One region of the Neptunomonas sp. XY-337 genome, then DNA from elsewhere that is predicted to be linked to it. Evidence: predicted binding sites of a transcription regulator. Region 1 holds the regulator's gene; each other region holds the start of a gene.
What was found. The regulator PhoB, encoded in region 1, activates phosphate uptake and scavenging genes when phosphate is short. The targets are predictions, from matches to a motif close to TGTCATANNNNTGTCANA.
Positions count from the first base shown of each region.

Region 2: the regulator PhoB is predicted to act here: its motif matches at 2,444-2,461, upstream of E4L36_RS03950 (GNAT family N-acyltransferase).
Region 3: the regulator PhoB is predicted to act here: its motif matches at 2,545-2,562, upstream of E4L36_RS10495 (CYTH domain-containing protein).

Region 1 is NZ_SPLL01000004.1:364,713-369,720, reverse strand. Features, by position in the region: gene E4L36_RS11725 (diguanylate cyclase) at 1-222, shown strand, start outside; gene E4L36_RS11720 (DUF1415 domain-containing protein) at 219-806, opposite strand; gene E4L36_RS11715 (chorismate lyase) at 932-1,486, shown strand; gene ubiA (4-hydroxybenzoate octaprenyltransferase) at 1,600-2,457, shown strand; gene phoB (phosphate regulon transcriptional regulator PhoB) at 2,544-3,239, shown strand; gene phoR (phosphate regulon sensor histidine kinase PhoR) at 3,275-4,579, shown strand; gene cysZ (sulfate transporter CysZ) at 4,583-5,008, opposite strand, start outside.
Region 2 is NZ_SPLL01000002.1:57,626-62,633, reverse strand. Features, by position in the region: gene E4L36_RS03960 (XrtA system polysaccharide chain length determinant) at 1-764, opposite strand, end outside; gene E4L36_RS03955 (XrtA/PEP-CTERM system exopolysaccharide export protein) at 795-1,478, opposite strand; gene E4L36_RS03950 (GNAT family N-acyltransferase) at 1,637-2,239, opposite strand; gene E4L36_RS03945 (ParA family protein) at 2,664-3,422, opposite strand; gene E4L36_RS03940 (DUF2333 family protein) at 3,441-4,451, opposite strand; gene aroQ (type II 3-dehydroquinate dehydratase) at 4,767-5,008, shown strand, end outside.
Region 3 is NZ_SPLL01000004.1:109,503-114,510, reverse strand. Features, by position in the region: gene argE (acetylornithine deacetylase) at 1-383, opposite strand, end outside; gene E4L36_RS10505 (inorganic phosphate transporter) at 448-1,713, opposite strand; gene E4L36_RS10500 (TIGR00153 family protein) at 1,739-2,419, opposite strand; gene E4L36_RS10495 (CYTH domain-containing protein) at 2,652-3,290, shown strand; gene glnE (bifunctional [glutamate--ammonia ligase]-adenylyl-L-tyrosine phosphorylase/[glutamate--ammonia-ligase] adenylyltransferase) at 3,362-5,008, shown strand, end outside.

The DNA.
Region 1 (5,008 bases):
AAAGCCGGCGCGCTCAACGTGGCACAAGCTATTCGCGATCAAATTCTCGCCCTTGGTATTCCTCACGACCGCTCATCAGCCGGCCTGGTGGTGACCGCCAGCCAAGGCTTGGAAACCTTAGTGCCCAGTGCCGAAAACAGCCCGCACCAACTGGTAGAGCACGCCGACACTGCGCTCTATAAAGCGAAAAAGCGCAGCCGTAACTGCGTGGTTGCTGCCTAACGCGCGTGCGTATCCCAATAGTCGGCTAACGGCGGGAATCTCTCGATCAGTCCCGCTTTGCCCAGCTCATGCATCAAGGCAATATTCCGCTCAGGGATCGCATCAGGGTCCTTGTAGTGGGCCAAGACTCTGCTCATCTGGTTTTCACGAATGATGTGCAACATTGGAAAGGGAGAGCGGTTAGTCCAATGGCTTAAGTCATCTTGATCCACACCCGCAAACAGATAACCCGGGTGAAAGCTAGCGACCTGAAACTGCTCACTCATTCCCGCTTGATCGAGTAACCGCTCGCAGGTGTGTAACAGATCGAGATAGTCGTAAAAGTCAGCGGTTGCGTTGGGAAATATATAGAGTGTTGTTGCCACGCTTTTTTCATCGCTACGCTGAATGAGGTCTAACTCATCTAAAAAGCCCGCTGCGACGGCCTCATCGGTTGCGGCGTCAGTAACGCTGTAACGCAATGAATCTTGCTTAACGACGGGCGCGGCAAACGGGCATAAGTTCAGCCCCACCACCATCGTTTCAACCCATGCACGCGTTAATGTAGCCGCTGCTACTTTGTCTTGTTCTGAACATATTTTCATGGCCGCATCCTAATTCATTGTGGCGCTAATCGAAAGTGACCAAGCGCACGCTTTCGTAAGGCCAGCGGTGACGTGCTGCATGGGAAAGGAGTAGAATACCTGCCGAGCTTATAAAGGAATTGTTTGTGCCCGTCCGCCACTCTCTTATTCACGCCAGTTTTGATGCCCGCTGGTATCATTTGCGCCGCTTGTCCGCACTCCATGCGCCCTACCACTGGCAGCGCTGGTTAACTGACCGCGGCTCACTGACACAGCACCTGATAAATGCCAGCCAAGGTCATTTTAGCGTTGAAGTGATTGCACAAGGCTGGGGACGCCCGAACCGCTCGGAAGCACAGATATTGGGAATGCCACCACGCCAGCTCGCACTCATTCGTGAAGTCCACTTACTGGGCAATCAGGAGCCGTGGGTTTACGCACGCTCAATTATTCCTGCGGCAACGCTGACAGGTCGCGAGCGACAGCTCCACCACGTCGGTAACCGGTCGCTAGGCAGTGTGCTCTTTAATGACCGAACCATGCGCCGCGGCCCCCTCGAAGTCAGCCGGTTCGATATCACCAGCGAGCAAACGCTATGGGCACGGCGCTCCCAGTTTTATCTATCCAATAAACCCCTACTCGTATGTGAGGTTTTTTTACCGGCACTAGAGCAGGTAAACTATCAGCCCACAACGAGCTAGCCCTGATCTCAAACGGGGTTGAATTCCATTAGCATACCGTCACGGTGACTTTCAAAGGTGACGGGTGATGATATAAAAGGATTGTTATGCCCGGTGCCCCCCTATTTAAGCCCATGAGCTTACGCGAGCGGTTGGATGTCTATGTCAATTTGACGCGTTTCAACCGGCCTATCGGCAGCTACCTGCTGTTATGGCCAACCTTGTGGGCACTATGGATCGCATCTGAAGGCATTCCCGACCTCAAGCTCATTGCTGTCTTTACATTGGGCGTTTTTCTGACGCGCTCCGCTGGCTGTGTTATCAACGACTTTGCAGATCGGAAAGTTGATGGGCATGTAAAGCGCACCGCTCAACGCCCCTTAGCGACGGGAAAAATCACCGCCAAAGAAGCACTATTACTGTTTGCTGCGCTCATGCTTGTTGCATTTGGCTTAGTGCTGCTAACCAATACGATGACGATTCTTATGTCATTTGGTGGTCTGTTTCTCGCATCACTCTACCCTTTTATGAAACGTTATACCCACCTACCGCAAGTGGTTCTCGGCGCAGCGTTTGGGTGGGCGATCCCCATGGCATTTACCGCTGTTGGCGAACAGATTCCGCTGATCGCATGGGTGATCTACAGTGCCAAGCTACTCTGGACCGTGGCTTACGACACCATGTACGCCATGGTTGACCGAGATGATGACCTCAAGATTGGTATCAAATCGACCGCTATTCTGTTTGGCCAATACGATAAACTCATTATCGCGATACTGCTGATACTCACCCTTATCCTCCTTGTAGTAGCGGGCTTTCTGGCTCAGCTCGGTGGCTTTTACTATCTCGGCCTACTGGGGGCTGTCGGTTGCTTTGTTTACCAGATGCGGCTGATCAAAGATCGCGAGCGAGCCCCTTGTTTTCGTGCCTTTTTGAATAACCACTACGCGGGGTTGTCGGTCTTTGTTGGCATTTTTCTTCACTATCTTTAGTGAATTGTTCTAGCATGTAACAATAGTGTCACAATAAAACATTGTAATACTCCCGTCTTATTTTAAGCGTAAGAGGCGGTTTACCCATGTCGGCAAGCAAGAAAGTGCTGATCGTTGATGACGAAGCTCCTATCAGGGAAATGATTGCAGTAGCTCTGGAGATGGCAGGCTACGAGTGCATCGAGGCAGATAATGCTCAAGAAGCACATGCGTTAGTTGTTGATCAAAAGCCAGATATGATTCTGCTCGATTGGATGATGCCAAACATGAGTGGCATTGAGTTGGCACGCCGCCTGCGTAAAGATGAAACCACCGCTGATGTGCCGATTATTATGCTCACGGCTAAAACGGAAGAGGAGCATAAGGTAAAAGGCCTTGAAGCCGGTGTTGATGACTACATCACCAAGCCTTTTTCACCACGCGAACTCGTTGCACGCCTCAAAGCAGTGCTTCGCCGAGCGACGCCTAAAGGGATCGAAGAACCCGTTACAGTTGAAGGGTTAACACTCGATCCAATTTCACACCGCGTGACCGCCAATGACAAGCCAATAGAACTTGGCCCAACCGAGTTTCGTTTGTTACAGTTCTTCATGACCCACCAAGACCGCGCATACTCCCGTGGGCAGTTGCTCGATATGGTTTGGGGTGGCAATGTTTACGTTGAAGAACGCACTGTGGATGTGCATATCCGACGCTTGCGCAAAGCGCTGGGTAGTCAGCACGACCATTTGGTACAAACAGTGCGCGGCACGGGCTACCGCTTCTCGACGCAGGTTGCATAGCACCGCTGCTGCACGCAATCTAGGTTAAACAGTTTATGCAAAAATCGCCTCGTGCTGGCGTTAGCGGCCTCTTTGCTGTTATCGCACTGCCAGCTTTTATTGGCTTACTGCTAGGTAGTTTAAGTTGGGGACTGGTTGCGGGTTTATCGCTCTGGGCCTACCTGCAACTACGACAAACACGCCGCCTGCAAAAATGGCTATTAAGCACCGATTTACTGCCGCCTGAAAGCCATGGCCAGTGGGGCGATATCTTCGACGATCTCGCACGCTTGCAAAAGCGCCATCGCAACAAGAGCAAAGATCTACGTAGTGTTATCAGCCGCTTCCAGCAGTCCTCCTCTGCTCTCCCTGATGCGGTCGTTATTGTTGATAAGCAAAATAACTTAGAGTGGTGGAATCGTGCAGCTGAGCGGCTGATCGGCTTGAAAAGCTCAGCCGATCGCGGCAAACCTCTCATGAACTTGCTGCGCGACCCTCGCTTTATTCGCTATTACCGCAAAGCGCAGTACGAAGAGCCTTTGCAGTTACCTAGCCCGCTGCACAACGATACGGTTTTACAGTACCAGATCACCGAGTTTGGTGTGGGTGATCGTTTGATTGTTGCCCGTGATATTACGCGACTAATACGTCTTGAGCAGACGCGACAAGACTTTGTTGCTAATGCATCACACGAGCTGCGCACACCGCTTACAGTTATTCGCGGCTACCTCGAAACCTTTCTGGACCAGCCACTACCCAAACCCATGGAGCGCGCACTCACGCAGATGCAGAACCAAGCCATTCGTATGGAAAGCTTAGTATCCGATCTGCTGCTACTGTCGCGGCTTGAAGCCAGCCAACACATTCCCGATGAAAACCCTGTCAATATTCAAGGGATGCTGCGTTCCATTCAGGCTGATGCTATCGCACTATCTGGCGATAAGGAGCATCATATAGAGTTAGATGCCAACCCCAACTATGATCTGCTAGGGCAGTCACAAGAGCTGCAAAACGCCTTCTCTAACCTTGTGTTTAACGCGGTTCGCTACACGCCCGCTCAAGGCCATATCAAGGTGACTTGGGAAGTAGACACTGAAGGTGGTCATTTATGTGTGACCGATAATGGTATTGGTATCGATTCGATCCACCTTGGGCGTCTAACTGAGCGTTTTTATCGCGTCGATGAAGGGCGCTCTTCTGCCACAGGTGGAACGGGCTTGGGGCTCGCAATTGTGAAGCACGCGCTGCAGCGCCACGGCGCTCGCTTAGAGATTGAAAGCCAACCCGGGGTTGGTAGCAGCTTCTGCTGCCACTTCTCCCGGGATATGCTCACCAAGACACCGCAGTCGCTGGTGAGCTAGGTACTAGCAACCTGCGCGCTGGGCTTGGTCTTCGCTCCAGTACAACGTCGCACCAATGACCGCAGCAGGCATCATGATCAGATTCACCACCGGAATCAGCATTCCCATCTGAACGATGGCACCAAAGCTCAATGACGTGAGATTGCGCTCGGCTAGCAGTTCTTTCATACGACGGAAAGTAACTTTGTTGTTATCCATGGGATAGTCACAATATTGAATTGCCATCATCCAAGCGCCGAAGACAAACCAGAGCAGTGGCGAGAGCAAGTTAACGCCGGGTATCAGGCTGATAACGAGCAACGCTAATAAACGTGGCAAGTAGTACGCTAGCTTAGACAGCTCACGCGCAAGCGCGCGTGGCACCATCGTCAGCAACCCCTTCCAACCATCATCGGCGATACGCACACCACGTTGCTGTAGCTCCACCTT
Region 2 (5,008 bases), on a different contig from region 1:
GAGTCATCAGCTTGCCCTGCCAAGAAGACTGGCTCTTCTCCATCGATTTGACGAACGAGCTCTGCTTTACGGTTGCGTGTTTCACGCAACTGCAAGGAAGCAGCCTCAAGCTGACCACGTTCAATTTCCAAGCGCTTATAATAACCACCCGTCTCACCAGGCAACACACCTACGTTACGCTGTTTAAAGTCAGCCAGGCGCGCTTCGGCTTCAATAAGACGCTGCTCATAATCTGCTATTTGCTTATCAAGGAATTCTTGCGCGCCACTACTATCCTTACGCTTATCACCAAGGGCACTTTCAACAAATACAGTAATTAACGACTGAACGACTTTTTTGGCGGTATTGCGGTCTTCATGCTTGAAGGATATCGAGTAAAGTGAAGCGTTTCTGCGCTCTCCGGCCAACGATATTGAGCTGCGCAAGTTCTCGAGCAACTCCTCCTTCTCGCCGTCATTCTTTACATAAAGATCCAGATCAGCCATACGCATCAGCTTTTCCAGATTCGGCCGACTTAGCAGGGTTCGGCTCATAAGAGCAATACGCTGATCCACATCAGGCTGGATTGCCAAACCACGCAACAAAGGCCTAAGAACCGAGTTGGTATCCACATGTATACGGGCAGTAGCAATATATTTTTCTGGTGTCAGTGATACAGCTAACCAACCACCCATGGCAATTAACCAAACCAGAACTAAGCCGACCCAACGAAAGCGCCACGCGCCCCATAATGCACTGTGTAACTGAGCAACAATCTCACGCATTGATTTTTATACGCCCTTGTAAAAAGAAGATTAAAACCAGGCTTCAGGAATTACTACGATGTCGCCAGGCTTCATCGCCATGTTCGCAGCGATATCACCTTCATTAAGGAGCGAATCCAAACGCAAGCTATAAGTCTGCTGTTCACCGTCTACCATACGAATGAGCTTAGCCGCATCTCCGTCTGCAAACTCATTAAGACCACCCACCAAAATCATGACATCAAGCAAAGTCATGTGCTTAGAGTAAGGTACACCTGTGGGGCTAACGCCATCACCAACAACCCTAATCTGCTGATCAGGAATGGTGACAAACTCGTCAATAATGACAGTTACAATAGGGTTCTTGATATATTGGGAGTAGACCTCTTCGATCTCGCGCGCAAGCTCTGTGGAGGTCCTTCCGCTTGCCTGCAGATCTTCTGCTAAGCGCGTTGTAATCTTGCCATCCGGGCGAACCGGGACGGTTACGGAAAGATCGTCATTACCCCATACAAAGATCTGCACGTCATCGCCAGGTCCAATAACATAGTTGTAGTCGTATTCAGCAAAGCGCTCCTCTTCAGCAACCATCGGATGATCTGAGTTGATGCTACAGCCGGATAACACAGCCGCACACACTGCCAAAGGTAGAGACTTTCTCAAAAACTTCGATACAAAAAGGTGCACTTCCTCGCCCTCCAAAATCAGGTTCCAATACTCTACAAAGTAGGACACTTTGGCCCATTACGCACACACCGTTGTCAATCTAACATACAAAAATGTCAGATCGAATAACTACTTATCGAGCCAATACGGGGAACACTATCGATATAGAATTAGGGGAGGCATGATACCCCCCTGAAAATGACGACAAGATGAACGCAGCCAATTGGCTACGCTGTTTGACCAAACTGAATGGCAGGCGGGGTAATTTCGATCATTTGTTTATCAAGCCTAGCCACTGACAGCAAGTGCTTAAACTGATCAAATCCATTTTCAACGGGCACCTCAACATCTTCTAGGATGTAATAGTCAAAACCCAACTTTTTATGAAGCTTCATAAACAAGCGCGTACGAATACCTTCCGAGATGTATAGAGAGTACAAAAAGCCTTTATTTTTGGCAGACTCAGTTAAAGCGTTGCAAAACTGCAACAAATCAACCTTATTACGATACTTAGGATCAATGGCCAAACGCGACCATTGGCAATATTGCGATAACGGCTCTTGCTCGATGGAAAGGTATCTACGCATATCAACATCACCCGCTTCAAACGGCAGTCGGTGTCCGGGTAACTTCGATGGATCAAGCATTCTAACACCACCAATACAACGATCCCCGTCACGAATGACCAGCACATCGCTCAACCCATCATAGCAGTCTTCCCCCCCATCAAAGCCCGCAACACCGAGCTCTAAACGGAAGCACTGTTCACGTATCCTATAGTACTGTTGCAACATTCTCGGCTCACGAGACAGCTCAAAACTAACACTCATGTAGCTACTCTCTTTTCTGACTGTGTGATTGCGGCATAAAACAGCAGCGGGATTGCTATGAAAAAAACACGCCAATTAAAAAAGTTTCTTTTAACATCATAACTTTACGACCCACAGCACCCCTCAAAGGGCCGCAAAGTGTCACCACTTTGCGACAAAACAAGACCGCGAATTATTATTTTTAGCTAAATCATATAGTTACAGAAAGACACTATAATGACAGGTTTGCATTTGCTGCACACAAACTTAACGGCTCGAAACAAGTTAACAAATAAATAAGAAATGTGTAGTGTTTTTTTAGGAAAATGTGAAACTTTTGAACTTGAATCAAACACAAGTTTGATTAAGCGCAAATTAAAAGAGCAAAGAAGGGAAGCGCGCACCTAACAAAACGATGCGCGTCGAACTCTCAGAAAACAGGTGATTAATGAAGACTGTCAAAAAGAGAAATAAACTCTAGCGTAAGCTTGTGGCTCGGGGCTTGAAAGATCAATGGTAAGCAAGCAGCGTGAGACTCCTTCATTTTCACAGATGCGGACAGTTTTTGCTCTAGAATCGGCAACCCTTCTGCTTTCAGCTCCGCAACAACTTGCTGCGGCAGAGATGCTCTAGCTTGATATTGATTCACAACGATCCCCTCTATTGTTAACGCCTCGTTGTGATCTAGGCACACCTCACGAACGTTTTCCATCAAGGCATACAAACCCGCCCGCGCAAAATCGTCACAATCAAACGGCACCAAGCACCGTTCAGCAGCCACTAAAGCCGACAAAGAAAAGAAGTTAAACGCAGGAGGCGTATCAATATAAATGGCATCAAACTCACTTAGTTGGTTTAAAGCATCTCGAAGTTTATATATTTTATGCTTACTCTCGAGCTTGCTTTGCAGATCGCCTAAAGAAGAATTCGAAGGGATAACAAACAAGTTGTCGTGATCAGTGGCGTGTATAAACTCTTGTGGGGCTTGAGGCTTAAGTTGAAAGGTTAGCACTTGCTCGAAAAAGTCCTTAATATCTTTCCCCTCTCGAACCTCTTTGCCGAGAAGATAGTCAGTCGCATTCCCTTGAGGATCTAGATCAACCACGACTGTTTTCTTCCCTTGCGCAGCGCTAATAGCAGCCAAGTTAACAGCAATGCTCGATTTCCCAACACCACCTTTCTGATTGTATACAACTCGTTTCACAGCTATCCCTCCTGATGGTTAGCCCTGAGAAAGTAATTCACGAAGATCGATAATCGCCGCATTCGCTCGGGATATATAAGATGCCATCACCAGCGAGTGATTGGCCAAGAAACCAAACTCAGTACCATTCAAAATAACAGGGCTCCAAATAGTGCCTTGAGTCGCCTCTAATTCGCGAATGATCTGCAACAGACTCACACGTGCATTTTTCTTATCCAAAGCTGGCCCAAAATCGCGCTCAACTGCTTTTAACAGATGAATCAATGCCCACGCAGTGCCGCGAGCTTCGTAAAAAACATCATCGATCTCAAACCACGATGTTTTGACTTCAAGCTCGCTGGCAGAGGGGTTCGTAACACCTGCCGGTTCCGTATCAAGATTGACGCGCTTTTGACCAACGCTAGCACTAAGGCGCTGAGATAAACTACCTAAACGAGTGCTTACATCCCCCAACCAACCATTGAGGTTGTCCGCACGAGCATAAAACTGGGCAGATTGCTCAGCAGGATTCTCTAAACGGGCCAAATACTCCCTAAACCCTTTTAACGCTTTCTTATACTCACTTTCTGTTGCAGGAAACAACCAACTATTATTATTGAAGTTCAGCATGGGCTCTGCTTGAGCCAGAGACGAGTCTTCGGTTGATTGGGATTGAGAGCGGCTAAAATCCTTACGCATAGCACGTGCCATATCTCGCGCTTGCACAAGAACGCCGAACTCCCAGTTAGGCATATTGTCCAACCAAACACCTGGAGGCAGTTTATCGTTGCTGATGTAGCCACCCTGCTTCTCCAATAAAGTCGCCGTCACATCGATCAGAGCTGTCGTCGTTGCCACACCCGCCACGTCTGACTTAGCAGGCAATGCGGGCTGGTCTGGCTCAATACTCCAGAAAACACCAAGCGCTCCAGCAATTGCCACATAAAGCAATACCAGCAAGGCTACACCTTTAAGAAGAGCGCTTCCCGAAAACACGCCTAACACACCATCCCACAACGAAAACCAAACCCTTTGCAGTCGATCTAACATATCTATCCCCATCTAATTTACACTCAGTATGCCAAATTGTGCACCGCAATAAAATCTTAGCAGCAGAGCTTATTTAACTTGTTGCAGACAAACACGAATCCATCCACCTTTTACGCTAACAACAAAGTGGCTATTGTACATGTTTTGAACAGCAAAATTACGTGAACGCCAGATAACTAAGAGTTACGAACGTCGTCAAACTCGCATACATCCTGCTGATAATTACATAAAAACTGGACTCTTAAAATTCTTTAATGCAAACTTACCGCAGGTCATCCGTTATCTGGAATTATTAACCGTTTTAAGGCAGCTTTCATGTCCACGTTTTTGTTAATTAATGGTCCCAACCTTAATTTGTTAGGCACGCGTGAACCTGAAATCTATGGTGCTGACACGCTCGCTGATGTCGAGCAATCGCTCAGTGCTGAAGCCACTACAAGTGGTCACGACCTGCTATGCTATCAAAGCAACAGTGAAGGCGACCTCGTAAATCGCATCCATCAAGCCCGCGACGAAAACGTAGCCGCCATCATCATCAACCCCGCAGCTTATACTCA
Region 3 (5,008 bases), 260 kb from region 1:
CTGTTGTCGAGGGCTTTAATCGCTTCGATCGCAAGGGCGAAAAACGCTTTCATATCGCAGCTACCCAAGCCGTAGAAGCGCTGATCGCGCTCGGTCAGCGTGAATGGATCACTCTGCCAAAGTTCGGCGTTGAAGGGGACGGTATCGGTATGGCCAGCTAATACGAGGCCGCCATCGCCGCTGCCGCGTGTGGCAACCAGATTGGCTTTACCCGGATAGTCAGGTACGGGAAGTATCTCGCACTGGAAGCCTAACGGTTCTAACCAACTTGCCAGCAGCTCAATAACACCGAGATTGCTTTGGTCCCATTCGGGCAAGGTGCAACTAACGGAAGGCTCACCGATAAGGCGAGTCATCATCTCTAGTAAGGTGGGCGTTTGCATAAGCGAAAACCTGCACGTTAGTTATTCATCACTATTGTGCAGGCTTTCGAGGGAGAGGTCGAGGTTAGGTGAACATGCCTTTAAACATAAAGAAGAACATGATCGCCAGAATCGCGCCTGCCGGTAGTGTAACGATCCAAGAAGCGAAGATCGTACCGACAACACGTAGGTTCAATGCTGCTAAACCGCGGGCAATACCAACACCCAAAACTGCACCCACAAGCGTGTGTGTTGTCGAAATCGGTAAGCCCGTTCCTGATGCCACGACCACTGTTGTGGCTGCTGCCAATGTCGCGGCGAAACCACGGCTCGGTGTTAGCTCAGTGATGTTGTTACCAACCGTTGCGATAACCTTATGGCCATACATAACGAGGCCAGCCACGATACCAGCACCACCTAGCAGCAGAATCCATGCTGGCATTGCCGATTTCTGTACAACCTCACCCCCAGAGTTAACCACACCGACAATCGCTGCCAACGGGCCAACTGCGTTCGCCACATCGTTTGAACCGTGCGCAAATGCCATGGCACATGCGGTGAACATCATCAGGACGCCAAATACTTTCTCAACGCTGGCGAAGTGGTAATCTTTATCTGCTTCTGGGTCGGCTTTCACTTTCTTGAGCATAGCAATACCCAGCATCATTGTAAGTGCCGCCACGCCAACAGAGATCAGCGCACTCATACCCCATGACAGATCAAGACCGATATGCTTCAAACCCTTGGTGAAGGTCACCATGGAAACAATGAAACCTACCAAGAAGATGTACATCGGTACGTAGCGCTTCGCGTTTTCGAATGGATTAGCAGTATCCAAAATCAGGCGTTGGACGCTACGGAAGAGGAAGAAGGCTATAAAGCCCGCCGTGACCGGCGAGACCACCCAGCTCGCAACAATCTTAGACACTTTGCCCCAGTTAACCGCATCGGCCGATATACCGACTGCTGCGAAGCCGACAATAGCACCGACAATCGAGTGCGTTGTCGATACTGGCCAGCCAAAATGCGTAGCGACCAAGAGCCAAATACCCGCTGCCAACAAGGCTGACATCATGCCGAACACCAGTAGTTCTGGATTGCCTGACAAAATGCCGGGATCGATAATCCCTTTACGGATCGTCGAGGTAACTGCCCCACCCGCTAGATAGGCACCGGCAAACTCGAAAAGAATCGCGATCATGATCGCTTGTTTAAGGGTCAGGGCTTTGGAGCCGACGGAGGTACCCATGGCGTTTGCCACATCGTTTGCACCAACACCCCAAGCCATGAAAAAGCCAAAGATACAGGCCAAAATAACGATAATATCGCCGTACTGCGCAATAATACTCATGATTATGCCTTTCGTAAGTTAGAAATTAGCGAGCTAGCAACAGCTGTAGACGGCTGCCGACTTGTTGAGCGCGGTCGGCAAGGTCGCCGATCCAGTTGATTACCTTGTACAAGAACATGGCATCAATCGGGTGCAATTGGCGCTCAATTTCAAACAGTTGGGAGCGGATCTCGCGCTCGAGCTCATCGTTCTTGTGCTCAAGCTCGTCCAGCTCAATGATCATATTTTCAACGATCTCGACTTCACGACCGCGGAAGCCAGTACCTACCAGCTCGTCCAGCTCATTGAGGGATTTGAGGGCTTGCTCAGAGGTGGCAAGAGCAGAGCGAACAAACGCGAGCATTTGTGGTTGGATAGGCTCTGGAATCGGCATTTCGCGGCCTAGCATGATGCCGGAAATATCTTTTGCGCGATTCGCTATCTTGTCTTGCATGCGCAATAGTTCTAAAAGGTCCGAACGTGGTACCGGTAGGAACACGCTGTTGGGCAAGTTTTGACGAACATCCTTTTTCAGTGCGTCTGCTTCGCCTTCCAAAACCGCAATGCGGTGCTGAATGTCCTTGGCTTTTGTCCAGTCATCAGCGATAACTGCTTCGAAGAATGGCAGTAGCTCACGTGCGCAAGTATTTGCTTTCGCAATATGCTCTTGCATCGGTTTGAAAGGTGAGCGGGCGAACATTTGCAAAATAGGATTATTGGTAACCATAACCTTGGGCCTAATTGAAATTTTTTCGGGCGCAAGTATAAAAGCCGGTGTCATTTATTTGTAGCGAAAATGACATGAAATGGTAAAAAAAGTGTCATTTATTGCGTCGAATCAGTCTGTTTTGTTGTAATAAAAATGTAATAAATCACGACTGTATATGATGCGTAAATGAGAGCGATATACATTGTAAATCATATGGCTTTTGAGCCATTTTCTGACGTTGGGGAAGTGTGTGGCGACTGAAACTGAATTGAAAATGCTGGTTCCTGAAGAGGATATCGAAAGACTAAAAAGCGAGTTGAGCGATATGGCAGGAACCGCAGGCGAGCATAAAATGCTGCAAAACCAGTACTACGACACCCCTTCGCTTACATTGAGTGGTGCCAAGGTCGCGTTGCGGATTCGCCGTGATGGTGAGGCTTTTATCCAAACCTTCAAAACCCAAGGGCGCAGCATCAACGGACTGCACCAGCGTCAAGAATGGGAGTGGGTACTGGCAACACCACAGTTGGACCTGCAAAAGCTCACTGAAGTGGAGTGGCCTGAGGCGTTAGATAAAGCCCAACTACAAGATCAGCTACTTGCTATTTTCAGTACCGATTTTACGCGCACCCTTTGGGATATTCAGTGGCAAGGAAGTGAATTAGAGGTGGTGATCGATCAAGGCCGTGTTGTGTTTGAGGATCCAGACACTGAGCAGCGCTACCAAGAGCCCATTTGCGAAGTGGAGATTGAACTCAAGCGCGGTGCTGAAGCAGCCATCAACAGTTTTGCCCAGCAGTTGCAACAGCAGATCCCCTCCTTGGTTCCCAGCGATATAAGCAAAGCTCAGCGTGGCTATCGGCTTTTCGATTGTGCTCGCAACGGCTGATAAAGATCATCCCCACGGGCGGCAACCTTTGATAAGCTGAGACAAAATCGATTGAGCGGATGGAGTCTTAAATGTTGCAGCCCGATTACAGCCAATTTCCTGCTGAACTGCATGACCTTCTCAAACAACAGCTAACGCGCTTGGAAGACCACCATGAGCTGATCGCGACGGCGCTCGATGATGCGCTGCTACCCGAGCTGTATCAGGTTTTGATTGGCAGTGACTTTGTGACCGAGCAACTGCAACGTCGCCCGGAGTTTCTCTCCGAACTCATGGCTCGAAACGCGTTAACCGAACCCTACACGGCTGCTACGTATCGGGCGCTTATCCAAGATGCCACCCAAACGCTCAGCAGCGCTGAAGCGCTGATGCCGGTGCTGCGCCGCTTGCGTCAGCAAGAACAGATCCGTTTGATCTGGCGTGATCTCACGCGGCGTGCTGATATGGCAAGTACCACTCAAGAGCTGAGTTGGATGGCTGACGCGTTTATCGATGTCACACTGGAGCATCTCTATCGTTTCCATTGTGAGCGCTTTGGCACGCCGCACGGGCCTGCTGATGAACAGGGCGAGCGCCAACCGCAGCGGATGGTTGTGATCGGGATGGGCAAGCTCGGTGCCAATGAGTTGAACCTCTCCTCCGATATCGATTTGATGTTCTGCTTCCCTGAAAATGGCGAGACAGTGGGCGGGCGAAAGTGTCTGGCTAACCAAGACTTTTTCATTCGCCTTGGACAAAAGCTGATTCAAACCCTCGATACCCTCAATGGCGAGGGATTTGTCTTCCGCGTGGATATGCGATTACGCCCGTTTGGCTCTGCAAGCCCCTTAGCGATCAGCTTTGCGGCGATGGAGCACTACTATCAAGATCAAGGCCGTGACTGGGAACGCTACGCCATGATCAAAGCGCGTATTGTCGCAGGTGATCAAGAGAAAGGGGCAGAACTGCTCAAAGAGCTGCGCCCGTTTGTGTATCGCAAGTATATCGATTTCAGCGCGTTTGAGTCACTGCGCGATATGAAAGAGATGATCAACCGTGAAGTGCGCCGCAAAGGTCTGGAGGACAACGTCAAACTCGGCTCTGGCGGTATTCGTGAGGTGGAGTTTATTGCACAAGCTTTCCAGCTAATCCGCGGCGGACGTGATCTGCGGCTGCAGCAGCGTGAGTTGCGCAATATTCTTCCGCTCCTACCTGAAACGGTGGGTATGCCCGAACATGCAGTCACAGAACTGTTGGATGCATACACCTTTTTGCGTAACACCGAACACGCCATTCAAGCGCTCGCTGATAAGCAAACTCAGGAGCTACCGCAGGATGAACTTGGCCGAGCACGGCTGGCATTTGTGATGGGCTTTTCTGATTGGCAGACCTTTGTAAATGAATTAGACGCGCAGCGTGACGCTGTGCGTCGCCACTTTGCGGATGTCATTGCGCCGGCTGAAGAAAGCACCGGTGATGAGGCGAGTACCAATAACTGGCTAACCGTCTGGACCGATGAGCTATCCGACGAAGAGGGCGCTGCGGTGATGGCGGAGCAAGGCTTCGATGACCCAGCACGCGCGTTTAAGCTGATTAACGATCTGAAGCACTCGCGTACAGTGCAGATGCTGCAGCAAACCGGCCTTGAGCGCTTAAAAGCGGTATTACCGCAGCTACTTGAACAGATCTCTGCGGTGGATAACGCCACCGAAACTTTGAGCCGCGTCCTAACGCTGGTG